2 regions of the Mesorhizobium sp. P171375 genome follow, and region 2 is predicted to be linked to the other one. Evidence: predicted binding sites of a transcription regulator. Region 2 holds the regulator's gene; the other holds the start of a gene.
What was found. Region 2 encodes LexA, which represses DNA repair genes until DNA is damaged. Its sites were predicted from a motif close to TGTTCNNNNTGTGTTCNG; they were not measured.

Region 1 (7,920 bases), 3.6 Mb from region 2:
GCCATGTCGAGAACAAGGGAGGCCCGAAAGGCTCGGTCTCGCTGCTGATCACCGGTGATGAAGAAGGCCCGGCCATCAACGGCACGACAAAACTGCTCGACTGGGCGGCGGCCAAGGGCGAGAAATGGGATGCGTCGATCGTCGGCGAGCCGACCAATCCGGACGCGCTCGGCGACATGATCAAGATCGGCCGGCGTGGCTCGATGTCGGGCAGCGTCACCGTCAACGGCCGCCAGGGCCATGTCGCCTATCCCTTGCTTGCCGACAATCCGGTGCGCGGCCTGATGAGCCTGGTCGAGGCCTTGTTCCACCCCGTCTTCGACAAGGGCACTAGGGATTTCCAGCCGACCAATCTGGAAGTGACCTCGATCGATGTCGGCAACCCGGCGACCAATGTCATCCCGGCCAAGGCGGTAGCCACCTTCAACATCCGCTTCAACGACACGTGGACGGCCGAGACCGTGCAGGCAGAGATCCACAACCGCCTCGACCAGGCTGCCAAGCGCAAGAAATACCGGACCGGCAAGAAGACCCCCGTCGACTATGAGCTTGTCTGGCGCGACCGGCCGAGCCACGTTTTCCTGACGCGCGACGACAAACTCATCGACACGCTGCGTGGCTCGATCAAGGCGGCGGTCGGCAAGGAGCCGGCGCTCTCCACTTCCGGCGGCACTTCGGACGCTCGTTTCATCAAGGATTATTGCCCGGTGGTCGAGTTCGGGCTGGTCGGCAAAACCATGCATATGGTCGATGAACGCGTCGCATTGGCCGACCTCGAAACGCTGACCCAGATCTACCAGCGCTTCATAGAAGACTGGTTCGAGCAAGGCTGATCATGCTTTCGGTTGACGAGACCTCTTCATCGCTTACCGGCGCCTGGCGGCTGATGCTCGGCAAGGCCGACGGCTTGCGGCTGCTCGACCTGTCGGCGGACGGCTTCTGGAATTCCTTCTTTGCCATCGTCGTCGCCGCACCGGCGATGATCGTCGGCTGGGTCGGCACGGCCAACGAGATCGGCGACCCCAATGCGTTCGCCGGGCGGCTGGGCATGTTGATCCGGCTGGCAACCGTCGACCTCGGCTCGTGGCTGCTGCCGCTGGTCGCGCTTGCCCTGGTCGCGTCGCGTGCCGGCATCGGTGACCGCTTCGTCCACTACGTCGTCGCCAGCAACTGGGCGTCGGCAATCACCGCCTGGATGCTGCTGCCATCGGCGTTGATCAGGCTCTTCCTGCCGTCCGGCAACCCATTCGCCGAATTGGTGTGGCTGGTTCTGGTGGTGCTGTCGCTGGTCCTCACCTGGCGGATGACCAACGCAGCGATCGGCAAGGGCGCGGCTGTCGGCACCGCCGTTTTCACAGGCATGTTGGTGGTGTCTCTGGCCGTCTTGTTCGGCTTGGTGGCGCTGCTAGGCATCACTGTATCGACCGCCCCGGCCTAGGATTCTTCCGGATAATCGACGCCGATGAGAAAAAGCCCGTCGGGCGGCGCCACCTGGCCGCAGGCGGCGCGGTCCTGCGCGTCGAGCGCGGCCTTGAGGTCGGCAGCCGTCCAGCCGCCGTCGCCGACGCGTTTCAGCGACCCGACCATGGAGCGCACCTGGTTGTGCAGGAACGAGCGCGCCGAGGCCCTGACTTCGATCAGGTCGCCCTGGCGGCTCACATCGAGCCGGTCCAGCGTCCGCACCGGACTGTTGGCCTGGCATTGCGTCGAGCGGAAGGTTGTAAAGTCATGTCGGCCGAGCAGGACTTTCGCCGCTTCGTGCATGGCGTCCGCATCGAGCCGCTTCGGCACCCACCAGACCTTGCCCTTTTCCATTGCAGCCGGCGCGCGCCGGTTGAGGATGCGGTAGAGATAGTGCCGTCCGGTGGCCGAGAAACGGGCGTCGAAATCGTCGGGGACAAGCGTCGCCTGCAGGATGGCGACGTGCGCGCCGGCCGCCTGCAGATGCGCGTTGATGGCGTCGCGCACCTTGCCGTTGGGCCACGCCTTGGCGAGGTCGACATGCGCTACCTGGGCGGTCGCATGCACGCCGGCGTCGGTGCGGCCGGCGGCGCGCAACCGCACCGCCTCGCCGCTGAATTTCTCGATCGCCTGCTCTATCGCCTGCTGCACCGAAGGCTGATCCGCCTGGTGTTGCCAGCCCGCGAAGAGGCTGCCGTCATATTCGATATCGAGACGAAAACGCGGCATAAGCGATCTGCACCCGCCGCTCAGGCGGCGAGTGCGGTAAAGGCCTGGGCGTAAACCAGTTTGCCTTTTTCGGGTGAGTCGCCCCAGGCCAGCGCCTGCAGTGCCTCGCCTTGGTATTCGCTCTCGAATTGCTCGGCGCGCGCATGGTTGTAGCCGAAGCGGCCGTAATAGGCCGGATCGCCCAACACGACGGCCAGCGTCTCGCCGGCATCCCTGAGGCGGATATGCGCCTCGCGGATCAGCGCACCACCAATGCCCGAACCATGGAACGAAGGTTCCACCGCCAGCGGCGCCAGTGCCACCGCCGGGAAACTCTTGCCGCCATTCTGCACATACAGCCTGGAGAACAGGATGTGGCCGACCACCTGGCCGTCTTCTTCCGCCACAAGCTCGACAACGGCGTCGCCGCCGGTGACCAGCGCGTCGACCAGACCGGCCTCCGCCTGCTGGCCGAATGCGTGTTCCTCGACGAGGCGAATAGCCTCGCGGTCCCGCGGCGTTGCCGCGCGTATCGACATCATGCTCATGTGAATTTCATTCCTTTTTCGATCTTGGCCCCGCGCAGAAACTCCTGCGCGGCAGCGGGCCTTCCGCCCGCCCGTTGAACTTCGACCAGCCTGACCGCGCCTGTTCCGCAGGCGACCGTCAGCCGGTCATCGAGAATTCCTCCCGACTCGCCCATGCCTTCCGAAGGCGACCAATCTTCGGTAAGTGATTGGCCGTCCACAAGCGTCGAGCGAAGCAGTTTCAGCCGTTCCGTACGGCCGCCAATTTCAATCTCGGACCAGGCCCCGGGAAAGGGCGACAGGCCACGAAGGTGATTGTGGACCTCGACAGCCGGCCGCGTCCAGTCCACGCGGGTCTCCGATTTGTCGATTTTTCGGGCGTAGGTCACCCCATCCACAGCTTGCGAGGTGAATACCAGCGTTTCGGTCTGAATTCGGGACAACGCTTCTACCATCAGTGTGGCAGCAATGTGCATCAGCCGATCGTGCAGGTCGCCGGCCGTCATATCGGGGTCGATGGCACATTTTTCAACCAGTGCCACCGGGCCGGTGTCCAGGCCCTCTTCCATGCGCATCACCATCATGCCGGTCTCGGTGTCGCCGGCCATGATGGCGCGCTGGATGGGAGCAGCACCACGCCAACACGGCAAAAGCGAGGCGTGGCCGTTGATACAGCCGAGCCGCGGAGCCTCCAGAATGGCCTTCGGCAACAGCAAACCATAAGCGACAACCACGGCGACATCGGCCTGCAACGCGCGGAAAGCGGCCCGCTCGGTCTCGCTTTTCAGCGAAATCGGCGTGCGCACTGCGATATCAAGCCGCTCGGCCTCGCGCTGCACCGGCGACGGCGTCAGTTCCAGCCCGCGCCGGCCTGCGGCGCGCGGGGGCTGGGTGTAGACGGCTGCTAGCTCGTGTCCGGCCTCGGCGATCGCGCGCAGCACCGGCACCGAAAACTCCGGCGTGCCCATGAAGATGACGCGAAGCGGCATCTTTTCCTATCCCACCAGCTTGCCCGGCGCCTTGTCCTTGGCGAGCTTCTTGAACTTCTTGACCACCATGTCGCGCTTCAGTTTCGAGATGTGGTCGATGAACAGCACGCCGTTGAGGTGGTCGATCTCGTGCTGCAGGCAGGTCGCCATCAGGCCTTCGGCCTCGATCTCCTGCAGCTTGCCGTCGCGGTCGAGATATTTCACCCGCACCGAAGCCGGCCGTTCGACCTCGGCATAATAGTCCGGGATCGACAGGCAGCCTTCCTCGTAGACCGAGCGGGCGTCGGCGCTTTCGAGGATTTCGGGATTGATGAAGACATGCGGCGCCGGCGTCTCGTCTTCCTTGGCGAGGTCGATGACCAGCATGCGCAGCGGCTCGCCGATCTGGATGGCGGCGAGGCCGATGCCCGGCGCGTCATACATGGTCTCCAGCATGTCGTCGGCCAGTTTGCGCAAAGGCGCATCGACGCGTTCGACAGGTTTGGAAACCTGGCGCAGGATGGGATCGGGAAGGATGATGAGCGGCTTGATCGACATGGCGTCTCACCTAAGACGTCATGCGAAAAGCGTCAACCGGGGCGGTTTGCGCCCGTTCACGTTTTGATCTGTGCCAGACCGGCGAATCGGCTATGCTGGCGACATGAACGACCTGAACTCCATCCTTTCCGAACCTGTGGCCCAGCTTGGCGCCACGACGATCACGCTCGGCCATGCGCTGGCCTTCGGCGCGATCGTGTTTCTCGGCCTGTTCCTGGCGCTGGTGGTTGCCCTATGGCGGTCGGCCAGGGCGCGCACCATCGCCGCCGCGGAAGCCGCCGACCACGCCCGCGACGCCGAGGCGCGGATGGCCGGCATTTTGCAAAGCCAGGCGGAGATGCAGGGCCGCATGGGCGCCATCGCCGAGGTGTTCGGCGCCAGGCAGGCCGAACTCAACCAGTCGATCGGCCAGCGCCTCGACGCCATGACCGGCCGCCTCGGCCAGACCATGACCGAGCAGACCAAATCGACGCATGAGAGCCTGGCGAAATTGCAGGAACGGCTGGCGGTCATTGACACCGCGCAAGGCAACATCCAGTCGCTGGCCGGCCAGGTCGTGCAGTTGCAGGCGATCCTGTCCAACAAGCAGACGCGCGGCGCCTTCGGCCAGTCGCGCATGGAGGCGATCGTCGCCGACGGCCTGCCAATGGGTGCCTATGAATTCCAGGCGACGCTGTCGAATGGCAGCCGGCCCGACTGCCTGATCAGGATGCCGAACGGCGCTCCGCAGCTGGCCATCGACGCCAAGTTTCCGCTCGAAGCCTGGAACGCCATCCGCGCCGCCGATGGCGCTGACCTGCAGAAGGTCGCCGCCCAGGCTTTCCGCCGTGACATCGAGATCCATGTCCGCGATATCTCGGAGAAATATCTGATCCAGGGCGAGACGCAGGACACCGCCTTCATGTTCGTTCCGTCGGAATCGGTGTTCGCCGAAATCCACGAGAATTTCGACGCCGTCATCCAGAAGGCGCACCGCGCCCGGGTCATCATCGTTTCGCCGTCGCTGCTGATGCTGTCGATCCAGGTCATCCAGGCCATCCTCAAGGATGCCCGCATGCGCGAGCAGGCGCATCTGATCCAGGGCGAGGTCATTCGGCTGATGGAAGATGTTCAGCGCGTCGACGAACGGGTGCGCCGGCTGCAGACGCATTTCACCCAGTCGGCCAAGGATATCGACGACATACTGGTGTCGACGTCGAAGGTGACCAAACGCGGCCAGAAGATCGAGGCGCTGGAGTTTGGCGAAAGCGAAGCTGAAGTGCGCGGCGGCGGGCCCGCCAAGGCCGAACCCGGGGTGCGGGTGGCGGATTCCAAGACGGGCCAGCTCAGGCTCCGTGTCGTCGAAGGCGACGACTAGAGTCTGCTCTAGACCGTAGCCACGATTACGTGTGCCTGAATTTTGGCCGCAACCTCGCCGCTGCCATGTCTGGCCGCAATCACGGCTGCGGCACGGTCGGTTGCCGCTTGCAGTTTTCCCGCATCCCTGGCCTCGATCTCGGTGCGAAGAACCGTCCCCTGGCAATAGGCAACCGCCGGAAGCCGCGGCGAGGATGCGCGGCTTTGTTCGGCCCTCGTCTCGATCGCCACACGGGAGAAACCTGCACTTTCCAGCTCGCTGCGGATAAGGGCCGTGTCATGATAGCCGTGCGGCGTGCGGGCGAGAAAGCGCGGCGGATCGTCCGGAAAGATCTCGGCAAGAGCGTTCGTCACATCACTGGCAAACACATTCTCCTCGATGCGATCCCATACGTTGAACAGGAAATGGCCTCCGGGCTTCAGGACCCGCTTTGCTTCGCGATAGCCGGCGGTGCGGTCGGGAAAGAACATCGCGCCGAACTGGCAGCAAACGAGATCGAAGGTCGCATTTTCAAACGGCAGCGCCAGAGCATCCGCCTGGCGCCATTGGATGCGACTGTCGGGGGCTTGCCGCGAAGCAGCAAAGTCGAGCATCGGCTGGTTGAGATCGGTCACGACATAGCTTGCGCCAGGAGACAGTTTTGGCGCCAATGCGCGGGTGACAACTCCGGTGCCGGCGGCGACTTCCAGGACAGCGCCGGGCGACAGGGACGCTGCCCGCCGTGCCATATCCGCGGCGAACGGCTCGAAAATCAACGGCACCATATAGCGGTCGTAGTTTTCCGGAATCGAGCCGGCAAAAATCTTGTCTGTTTCCAGCATCGCTTTCACCCGCCATCCGTTTGATGGTGAGCCTAGCACATCATCGTCCGGTTTGGGGCGCGTTTAACCGGGAGGCAGGTGCTACTGCGCCTCCACGATGCTGATGCCCTCGAATTTCGGAAGCCAGTGCAGGGCCGACCGGTGCCATTTCTGTTGTGTCGGAACCAGATCCTCGCGTTGCCGCGCGGTTCCCGCCCTGATCCCATAGACCTTCGGGCCGTCGCCAACCGACGTCGCGTAAAGATGCGAACCGCAGTCGCCGCAAAAGGCCTGGGCGCGCTTGGCGCCGCTCGATCCTGTCTTGATATAGACCTTCGGCGTGCCCTTGGTGATCCGGTAGTGATCCTCAGACGCGGGAACGGTGACACGAAAGGCCGTGCCGGTCAGTTGCTGGCAGTCGGTGCAATGACAGATCGAGGTCTTTTCCGGGTCGACCTCTGCTTCATAAGTGATGGCGCCGCAATGACACCCACCATCGATTTTCATGGTTGCTCCTCCGAAATCCGTCGAGTGATCTTAGCGGGACCAGACGATGAGGCCAACGGTGGACTTCTGGTCCAGCGCTAATCCGACGACGCTTCGACCTGTTTGCGCCGGCGTTCCCAGGTTCCCGTCGTCTGCGGCTTGACGAACAGCCTGGTGATCTCCGGCATCTCTTTCTTCAAGAGCGCCTCCAGGCGCTCGACGCATGCTTCGATCTCGGGCGCCGTCAGATGATCCTCGAATTCGATGCTGAGGCCGGCGACGATCTCTTGCGGGCCGAGATGGACGGTGAGAACGCCATTGGCCCGTTGCACCGCCGGATCCTGCTGGGCGATCGCCAGCACCTTGGCTTGTACTTCCGGCGAGGCCGTCTCGCCGATGAGCAGGCCCTTGCTTTCGCGGGCGAGGAAAATGGCGGTGGCACCGAGGATCACCGCGATGCCGATCGAGGCGGCGCCGTCGAGTTCGGGCATGTCGAGGACTTCCGCCGCCAGGATGCCGGCAAAGGCGACGACGAGGCCGAGAAGGGCGGCGCTGTCCTCGAACAGGATCGTGTAGACACTCGGATCCTTGCTCGACTGCACGGCCTGCAGCCAGCCCTGCTTGCCCTTTTGCTGGCGGAACTCCTTCAGCGCCACATACCAGGAGCTGCCCTCGAACAGCACGGAGAGGCCGAGCACGATGTAATTGATTTTGGGATTGGCGATCGGCTCGGGCGCCATGATGTGGATGACCCCCTCGTAGAACGACACCCCGGCACCGAGCGCAAAGACGAGCAGGGCGACGATAAAGCTCCAGAAATACAGCTCGCGGCCATGGCCCAGCGGATGTGTGCGGTCCGGCGGGCGGGCGGCGCGGTGCATGCCGTAGAGCAGCAGGCCGCCATTGCCGGTGTCGACCAGCGAGTGCACGCCTTCCGACAGCATGGCCGAGCTGCCGGTGAAGAAGGCCGCGACGAACTTGGTCAGCGCAATGGCGAGATTGCCGGCGAGTGCCGCGTAGATGACCGTCTTCGACCCGCCATGCGCTGCCATGCT
Region 2 (7,920 bases):
TGGCGAGATCCGCCACTTTACGCTCACCCCGGAAGCAGTCGGTTTGCAACGCCATACCAAGGACGAGTTGCGCGGCGGAGACGCCGCCTACAACGCCCAGGCATTGCGCGACATGCTGGGCGGCGCTGCCGGCGCCTATCGCGACACGGTGCTGATGAATGCCGGCGCCGGCATGGTGGTGGCGGGCAAGGCATCAACGCTTGCCGACGGCATGGCGGCGGCGGCACAAGCCATCGACAGCGGCCGGGCGCTAGGCGTGCTCGACAGGCTGGTCGAGATTTCGAACGGATAGGGCCGTGGCTGACATTCTGCGCAAGATCGAGGCCTACAAGCGCGACGAGATCGCGGCGGCAAAGGCGCTGATACCGCTGGCCGAGATCAAGGCACGGGCGAAGGATGCCACCGCGCCGCGCGGCTTTCTCGCGGCGCTCGAGGCGAAGCGCAGATCGGGCAACTTTGCCCTGATCGCCGAGATCAAGAAGGCGAGCCCTTCCAAAGGGTTGATCCGTGCCGATTTCGACCCGCCGACGCTGGCGCAGGCCTATGAAAAAGGCGGCGCCGCCTGTCTTTCGGTGCTGACCGATGCGCCATCCTTCCAGGGCGCGCCGGAATTTCTAACCAACGCCCGCAAGGCGGTGTCGCTGCCCGCGCTGCGCAAGGATTTCCTGTTCGATCCCTACCAGGTCTACGAGGCCCGCGCCTGGGGCGCCGACGCCATCTTGATCATCATGGCCAGCGTCGACGATGCCCTGGCGAGCGAATTGGAAGCGACCGCATTCGAACTCGGCATGGATGCGCTGATCGAGGTGCATGACGAGGCCGAGACTGAGCGCGCGGTAAAACTCTCGTCGCGGCTGATTGGCATCAACAACCGCAATCTGAGGACGTTCGAGACCAGTCTTGAAACCTCCGAGCGGCTGGCGTCCATGGTGCCGGGCAGTCGCTTGCTGGTCAGCGAGAGCGGCATTTTCACCCACGACGACTGCCTCAGGATGCAAAAGGCCGGCATCGAAACCTTCCTTGTCGGCGAGAGCCTGATGCGGCAACAGGATGTGGCGGCGGCAACGCGCCTGCTTTTGACGGGCAAGACGCCGGCAGAGGCCGTCTGAGGATGCCAGCCGCCCTCACCCATCTCGGCGCCAAGGGCGAGGCCAATATGGTCGATGTCGGCGACAAGGCGGAGACGACGCGCACGGCAGTCGCCGAGGGCTTTGTCTCGATGCGGCCTGAAACCCTGAAAATGATCCTCGACGGCAACGCCAAGAAGGGTGATGTGCTGGGCACAGCGCGCATCGCCGGCATCATGGCAGCCAAGAAGACGCATGAGCTGATCCCGCTCTGCCATCCGCTGCTGTTGACCAAGGTGTCGGTCGACATCGAGCCGGACACCGTCCTGCCCGGCCTCAGGGTCACCGCGCTTGCCCGTGTCACCGGCAAGACCGGCGTTGAAATGGAGGCGCTTACCGCGGCCTCGGTTGCCTGCCTGACCATCTACGACATGGCCAAGGCGGCCGACCGCGCCATAGTGATTTCCGGCATAAGGCTGGTTGAAAAGACCGGCGGCAAGTCCGGCGACTACAAGGCGGGCGCCTGATGGCGCTGGTTCCGGTGGCCGAGGCGCTGGAGCGCCTGCTGGAAGGCGCTGCGGCGCTGCCGGGTGAAAGCATCGCCCTGGCGGATGCGGCCGGCCGGGTGCTGGCGGAACCTGTCGTGGCGCTGCGCACTCAGCCGCCTTTCAACGCGTCCGCCATGGACGGCTATGCCGCGCGGGCGCAGGATGTGGCATCCGCCCCGGCGCGGCTTTCGGTGATCGGCATGGCGCCGGCCGGACGCGGCTTTGACGGCTCGGTCGGCAGGGCGGAGGCTGTCCGCATTTTCACCGGCGCCCCGCTGCCCGAAGGTGCCGACACGATCGTCATCCAGGAGAATGTCCGCGACCTTGGCAATGGCCATATCGAGGTCACCGAGCCGACCGCGAAAGACCGTAACATCCGCCGCCGTGGACTGGATTTCTCTCAAGGCGACCTGCTCCTGCAAAAAGGTCGCGTGCTTGATCCGGCCGCATTGTCGCTTGCGGCGTCGGCCAATCATCCGATGCTCAACGTCGTGCGCCGGCCTCTGGTCGCGATCATTGCCACCGGCGACGAATTGCTGCCGCCGGGGCGTGACCCCGGTCCGGATCAGATCATCTCTTCCAACGCTTACGGCGTTGCGGCCGCCGCGCAGTCTGTCGGCGCCAAAGCGCTTGATCTCGGCATTGCGGCAGATCGCAAAGCCGACATAGCGGCGCTGGTGCGCAAGGCTGTCGCGGCAAAAGCCGACGTCATCGTCACGCTCGGCGGCGCCTCGGTCGGCGACCACGACCTCGTGCACGATGTACTGACCAGCGAAGGCATGAAGCTCGATTTCTGGAAGCTCGCCATGCGCCCGGGCAAGCCGCTGATGTTCGGGCGTCTCGGCGACATCAGGTGCATCGGCCTGCCCGGCAATCCGGTGGCGAGCCTGGTCTGCTCGCAGCTGTTTTTGAAGCCGCTTTTGGCGCAGCTCGGCGGCCGCACGCACCGGCAGGACATCCGCCCCGCGCAGCTTGGCGCCGCGATGCCGGCCAATGATCTGAGGCAAGACTATGTGCGCGCCGTGGTGAGCGAAGAAACCGGCGCAAGGGTGGCGACGCCGTTCGGCATCCAGGATTCCTCGATGCTGAGAATGCTGGCCGACGCCAACGGCTTGATCGTGCGCGAGCCCTTCGCTCCGGCCGCCGCCGCGGGTGCCGCCTGCAGCGTCCTGATGTTACGCTGAACAAAACGTCAACACATTCATTAAACTTTAAAAGGTTGCGGAACACAACTGGAACAGATAGTGTTTGTTCTGGGTTTGTTTTTTCTGATTCTGGTTTCAGAACCCGTGGGGGCCGCGATGCTGACGCGCAAACAACATGAACTTCTGATGTTCATCCATGAACGCCTGAAGGAGAGCGGAATCCCGCCGTCTTTCGACGAGATGAAGGAGGCGCTCGACCTTGCGTCCAAGTCCGGCATTCACCGCCTGATCACGGCGCTGGAGGAGCGCGGTTTCATTCGCCGGCTGCCGAACCGGGCGCGCGCGCTCGAGGTGCTGCGGCTGCCCGACTCGATCGCACCCGGCCTCAATGCGGCGAAGAGGTTTTCGCCAAGCATCATCCAGGGCAGCCTCGGCCAAGGCGGTCAGGGCCAAGGCGGTCTCGGCCGCCAGATCAAGCCGGCCTCCTCGTCTCGTTCGATGTCGGCCGGCAATGACGACGCCGTTTCCGCGGTGTCGATCCCGGTGATGGGCCGCATCGCCGCCGGTGTGCCGATCGACGCCATCCAGCACCAGACGCATTCGATCTCGGTGCCGCCCGACATGATCATGGGCGGCGAACACTACGCGCTCGAGGTCAAGGGTGACTCGATGATCGAGGCCGGCATTTTCGACGGCGATACGGTGATCATCCGCAATGCCGATACGGCCAGCCCCGGTGAGATCGTGGTGGCGCTGGTCGATGAAGAGGAAGCGACGTTGAAGCGCTTCCGCCGCAAGGGCGCCTCGATCGCGCTGGAAGCCGCCAACCCGGCCTACGAAACCCGCATCTTCGGGCCGGACCGGGTCAAGGTGCAGGGCAAGCTGGTCGGCCTGATCCGGCGCTACTGAGCCGGCTTACTTTTCGCGATGCTTGTAAGGCGGCAGACCGCGTGCTTCGCGTGAGAAGCGGCGTTGCTCGTGCCAGGGACGATAGGGCTTGTCGACGGCGAAACGGATCATTGGCGCTGTCGCGGCCGATTGTGGGTCGAAGAAGACGGCGGCACTGCCATCGCGGGCAAGTTGCTTCTTGGTCACGACCAGCACCAGCGGGTCGCGGCACGGATTGTAGGCGGTGGCGTCGTCGATGACGATCAGGCTCGCGAAAGCGCAGGCTGGCCGCGCTGTGTTGCGGTCTTTTGCCAGCGCGATGATGGCTCCGGCCGGATGCCGGGCAATGCAGAGATTGCCTGTGCAATAGAAGGGCGAGCCTGGCGGCAGGTCGAGCGGGTCTAGATCGAACCGCGTGTCCGTTGCCTCGAAAATCTCAGGCGGGATAATGGTTTCGGCTCTCAATGCCCGTTTCCAATTATCGGTGGTGAATTCGTTCCAGCGTTCCCGGTTGAGCGCGAGTTCGCCGCCGCCGATCGGCAATGCCACCAGATGCGCATCTTCCGAGATAAGCACATAGGGCGTGCGCACCTGTGGCACAGTCAACAGGCCGGCCAGCGCGAAAGGCACGGCCGCCAGCCTCAGCCACGTGGTGGCCATGGTGGCGATGACGAGGGCGACCGCCACCAGCAGCACCGAGCGGATAGAGATCAGGCCGACGGCATCGACCGGCGAGCGCTGAGAAATCCAGGCGGAGATGGCGATCATCGCCGCCAGGCCCTTGCCCATCACATAAAGGAACGGTCCATCGGCGCCGAACGGCATCGCCAGCGCGCTGAGCACGGCGAAGGGCATGACGATCAACGACACAATCGGCATCACGGCCAGATTTGCGAGCAGGCTGAGCGGCGACACGCGCTGGAAATGCCAGATGGCGAATAGCGCGGTGGCACTTCCGGCAATGATCGAGGTCATGGCGAGGCCGCCCATGGCCAGCAGGAATCTTCGCGACAGAAAGCCGACGAACGAGCGCCTTGCGGGCGGCGTTCTCACCTTGTCGGCACGGTAGTCGGCCCAGCCGGCATAGGCGCCGACAAGGGCGGCGGTGGCCGCAAACGACATCTGGAAACTCGGGCCGACAACCTCATGCGGCGACACAAGGATGACGGCGATGGCCGAGATCGCCAGATTGCGCATGGTCAGCGCTGCGCGATCAAACAGCACCGCGACAAGCATGACCGCCAGCATGATGAAGCTGCGCTCGGCGGCAACCACGATGCCTGAAATGACGAGATAGGCGGCGATGGAAACAAGTGCCGCTGCGGCGGCATATTTCTTGACAGGCCGGCGCGAGGAGAAATCGGGAAACAGCGCGAAGGCGCCGCGCAACAATGCCATGATGGTGCCGGCGACCAGCGCCATGTGCAGGCCGGAAATGGAGATGATGTGGTAGATGCCAGTGCGCCGCATAGCCTCGTTGACCTCGTCCGGAATGCCGGCGCGCACGCCGACTATGAGCGCCGCGGCAATCTCGCCTTCGGCGCCGCCGATTTTGCCCCTGATATGGTCGGCAATGTTTTCGCGCGCATTCTCGATTGCCGAAGAGAGCCGTGCGGTCAGCGGCGGCGGGCCCTGCGAAGCAATGGTTTTCGGATTGCCGAGAAAGAAGCCGCTGCCGCCGATACCGGCGAAATAGCTGTCGAAGGAGAAATCATAGCTCTCCGGTCGCACCGGACCCGTCGGCGGCAACAGCCTGGCATAGCCGGCGATGAGGGAGCCGGCGGTCATATCGGCCGGAATCCCACGCGCCGAGAGCCTGACCCGCTCCGGCGCGTAGCGCAGCTTGGGGTGAGCGGTGGAAATAATGTCGAGCGTCAGCCTGACGCGGCCGTTTTCCATCTCCTCAAGGCTGACGACGCGTCCGGTCAGCCGTGTCTGGATCTCGGAGCCCAGCATTTGCGTTCCGGCGCGCCAGGTCTCGACCTTGGCGGCGACGACGCCGAGCGCGCACAGCATCGCGGCCACGCAGAGCAGATGCGTCTTCGGCCAGGACCGCGCGACGGCTGCGCAACAGGCCATGAGCAGCACAATCGCGATTGGTTGGGCAAAGCCCGGCTCGCTGGCCAGCGAGAAATAAATGATGACGCCGGCCGCCAGGAAAACCGGCACAAGCAGGAAGGCGACGCCGCGGTCGAGTTCGGTGCCGGCGGCCACGGCAAGGCTGCGACGGATTGCTGGCCATGTCGAACGGCGCAGCAGCCTACGCAAACGGATGGCGGATCCGGGCACAGCGACCGGCACCGACGCAGTGTCATTCGGAGACAAAGGCCGGAGGCCAGGTCGCGTCTCGGGCAGCGCGACGGGCATCGGCTCGGCGTTGGGACTATCGGCAAACAAGGAGCGTTCGTTGACGCTTGTCGCAGCGCCCTCGCCTTGATCCTCGCCCCGGCCACGTCCAGCCATCGGGTCTGCCCCTTGCGCCCCAGACCCCCTATGCTACATGAACGCGCAAAGCGCGAAAGTCCGCGCGATCACGCCCCCCGTTTTCTAGCCTTGCCCGAGAATTGCAATGTCCAACAAAATTGCCATGTCCAACAGGGTGGTCACCCGTTTTGCCCCCTCGCCCACCGGCTACCTGCATATCGGTGGCGCGCGCACGGCGCTGTTCAACTGGCTGTATGCCAAGCACACTGACGGCACGATGCTTCTGCGCATCGAGGACACCGATCGCGAGCGTTCCACGGAAGCGGCAACCCAGGCCATTCTCGATGGGCTTACCTGGCTCGGCCTGTCCTGGGATGGCGGGGCCGTCTCGCAGTTCGAGCGTGCGCCGCGCCACCGCGAGGTGGCCGAGAAGTTGGTGCGCCTGGGCAAGGCCTATTACGCCTACGAAACACCGGCTGAGCTAGAGGCGATGCGCGAGGCGGCGCGCGCCAAGAGCCTGCCGCCGCGCTATAATGGTGCGTGGCGCGACCGCGACCCCTCCGAGGCGCCCGCCGGAGTCAAAGGCGCCATCCGCATCAAGGCGCCGACCGAGGGCGAGACCGTGGTGCATGACCGCGTGCAGGGCGAGGTGCGCTTCCCCAACAAGGATCTCGACGATTTCATTATCCTGCGCTCGGATGGTGTCCCGACCTACATGCATGCCGTCGTCGTCGACGACCACGACATGGGCGTCACCCACATCATTCGTGGCGACGACCATCTGACCAACGCCGCGCGCCAGACGGTGATCTACAACGCCATGGGCTGGGAGGTGCCGTCCATGTCGCACATCCCGCTGATCCATGGCGCCGACGGCGCCAAGCTGTCGAAGCGGCATGGCGCGCTCGGCGTCGAGGCCTACCGCGCCATGGGTTATCTGCCCGAGGCGCTGCTCAATTATCTCGCCCGCCTCGGCTGGAGCCATGGCGACGACGAGGTGATGTCGATCAAGGACATGATCTCATGGTTCGACATCGGCGACGTCAACAAGGGTGCGGCGCGCTTCGACTTCGCCAAGCTCGACGCGCTGAACGGCGTGCACATGCGCAAGATGGATGACAACGCGCTGCTCGACATCTTCGTCGCCACTCTTCCCTATCTCGAAGGCGGCCCGGCGCTCGCCGACCGCCTCGACGACACCAGGAAGGCGCAGCTGCTGGCCGCCCTGCCTGGCCTGAAGGAGCGCGCCAAGACACTGGTCGAGCTGGCCGACGGCGCCGGCTTCCTGTTCCTCGAGCGGCCGCTGCCGATCGACGAGAAGGCGGCCGCACTGCTTAACGCCGACGCGCCGGCGATCCTGCGTGGCGCACACGCGGCATTGCAGACAGTTTCGGGCGAATGGACGGCCGCTGCGGCGGAAGCCGCGGTGCGCGAGTTCGCGACGGCTGGCGGCCACAAGCTCGGCGCCGTGGCGCAGCCACTGAGGGCAGCCCTTACCGGCCGCAGCACCTCGCCCGGCGTTTTCGACGTGCTTGCCGTGCTCGGCCGCGACGAAAGCCTGGCGCGGATTGCGGATCAAATCGATTAGGAGCGAACTGGCCCAAGAAGATTGGCATTGAAAGGCGCGTTTCGCAGTGCAACATTAGGCCCTGGCCCAATCTGGCACGCACCTCCCAAAATGCGGTGGCGAGTTCGCGCATTCCGGTGATTTCGACGTGTCGTTAGCAGGAATTGCCTTGCCGGCATGAGGAACATGAAGGAGTTTGAGAATGAGCGAAGCTGCGACAAAACTGGAAACCGGCAGCAAGACGACGCACCCGTCGACTGCCACGCTCGAACTGGCCGGCA

Region 1: a site for LexA is predicted at 4,276-4,293, ahead of ACYHH6_RS05085 (DNA recombination protein RmuC). Genes of this name have one in related genera too.

What each region holds. Positions count from the first base shown of each region.
Region 1 covers NZ_JBYNWF010000001.1:1,025,800-1,033,719, reverse strand. The annotation lists gene dapE (succinyl-diaminopimelate desuccinylase) at 1-833, shown strand, start outside; gene ACYHH6_RS05110 (transporter) at 836-1,438, shown strand; gene truA (tRNA pseudouridine(38-40) synthase TruA) at 1,435-2,190, opposite strand; gene ACYHH6_RS05100 (GNAT family N-acetyltransferase) at 2,211-2,717, opposite strand; gene fmt (methionyl-tRNA formyltransferase) at 2,714-3,685, opposite strand; gene def (peptide deformylase) at 3,692-4,222, opposite strand; gene ACYHH6_RS05085 (DNA recombination protein RmuC) at 4,326-5,579, shown strand; gene ACYHH6_RS05080 (class I SAM-dependent methyltransferase) at 5,588-6,400, opposite strand; gene ACYHH6_RS05075 (GFA family protein) at 6,482-6,886, opposite strand; gene ACYHH6_RS05070 (cation diffusion facilitator family transporter) at 6,964-7,917, opposite strand.
Region 2 covers NZ_JBYNWF010000001.1:4,576,391-4,584,310, reverse strand. The annotation lists gene trpD (anthranilate phosphoribosyltransferase) at 1-292, shown strand, start outside; gene trpC (indole-3-glycerol phosphate synthase TrpC) at 297-1,109, shown strand; gene moaC (cyclic pyranopterin monophosphate synthase MoaC) at 1,112-1,594, shown strand; gene ACYHH6_RS22135 (molybdopterin molybdotransferase MoeA) at 1,594-2,799, shown strand; gene lexA (transcriptional repressor LexA) at 2,917-3,669, shown strand; gene ACYHH6_RS22125 (ComEC/Rec2 family competence protein) at 3,676-6,111, opposite strand; gene gltX (glutamate--tRNA ligase) at 6,236-7,660, shown strand; gene gltA (citrate synthase) at 7,842-7,920, shown strand, end outside.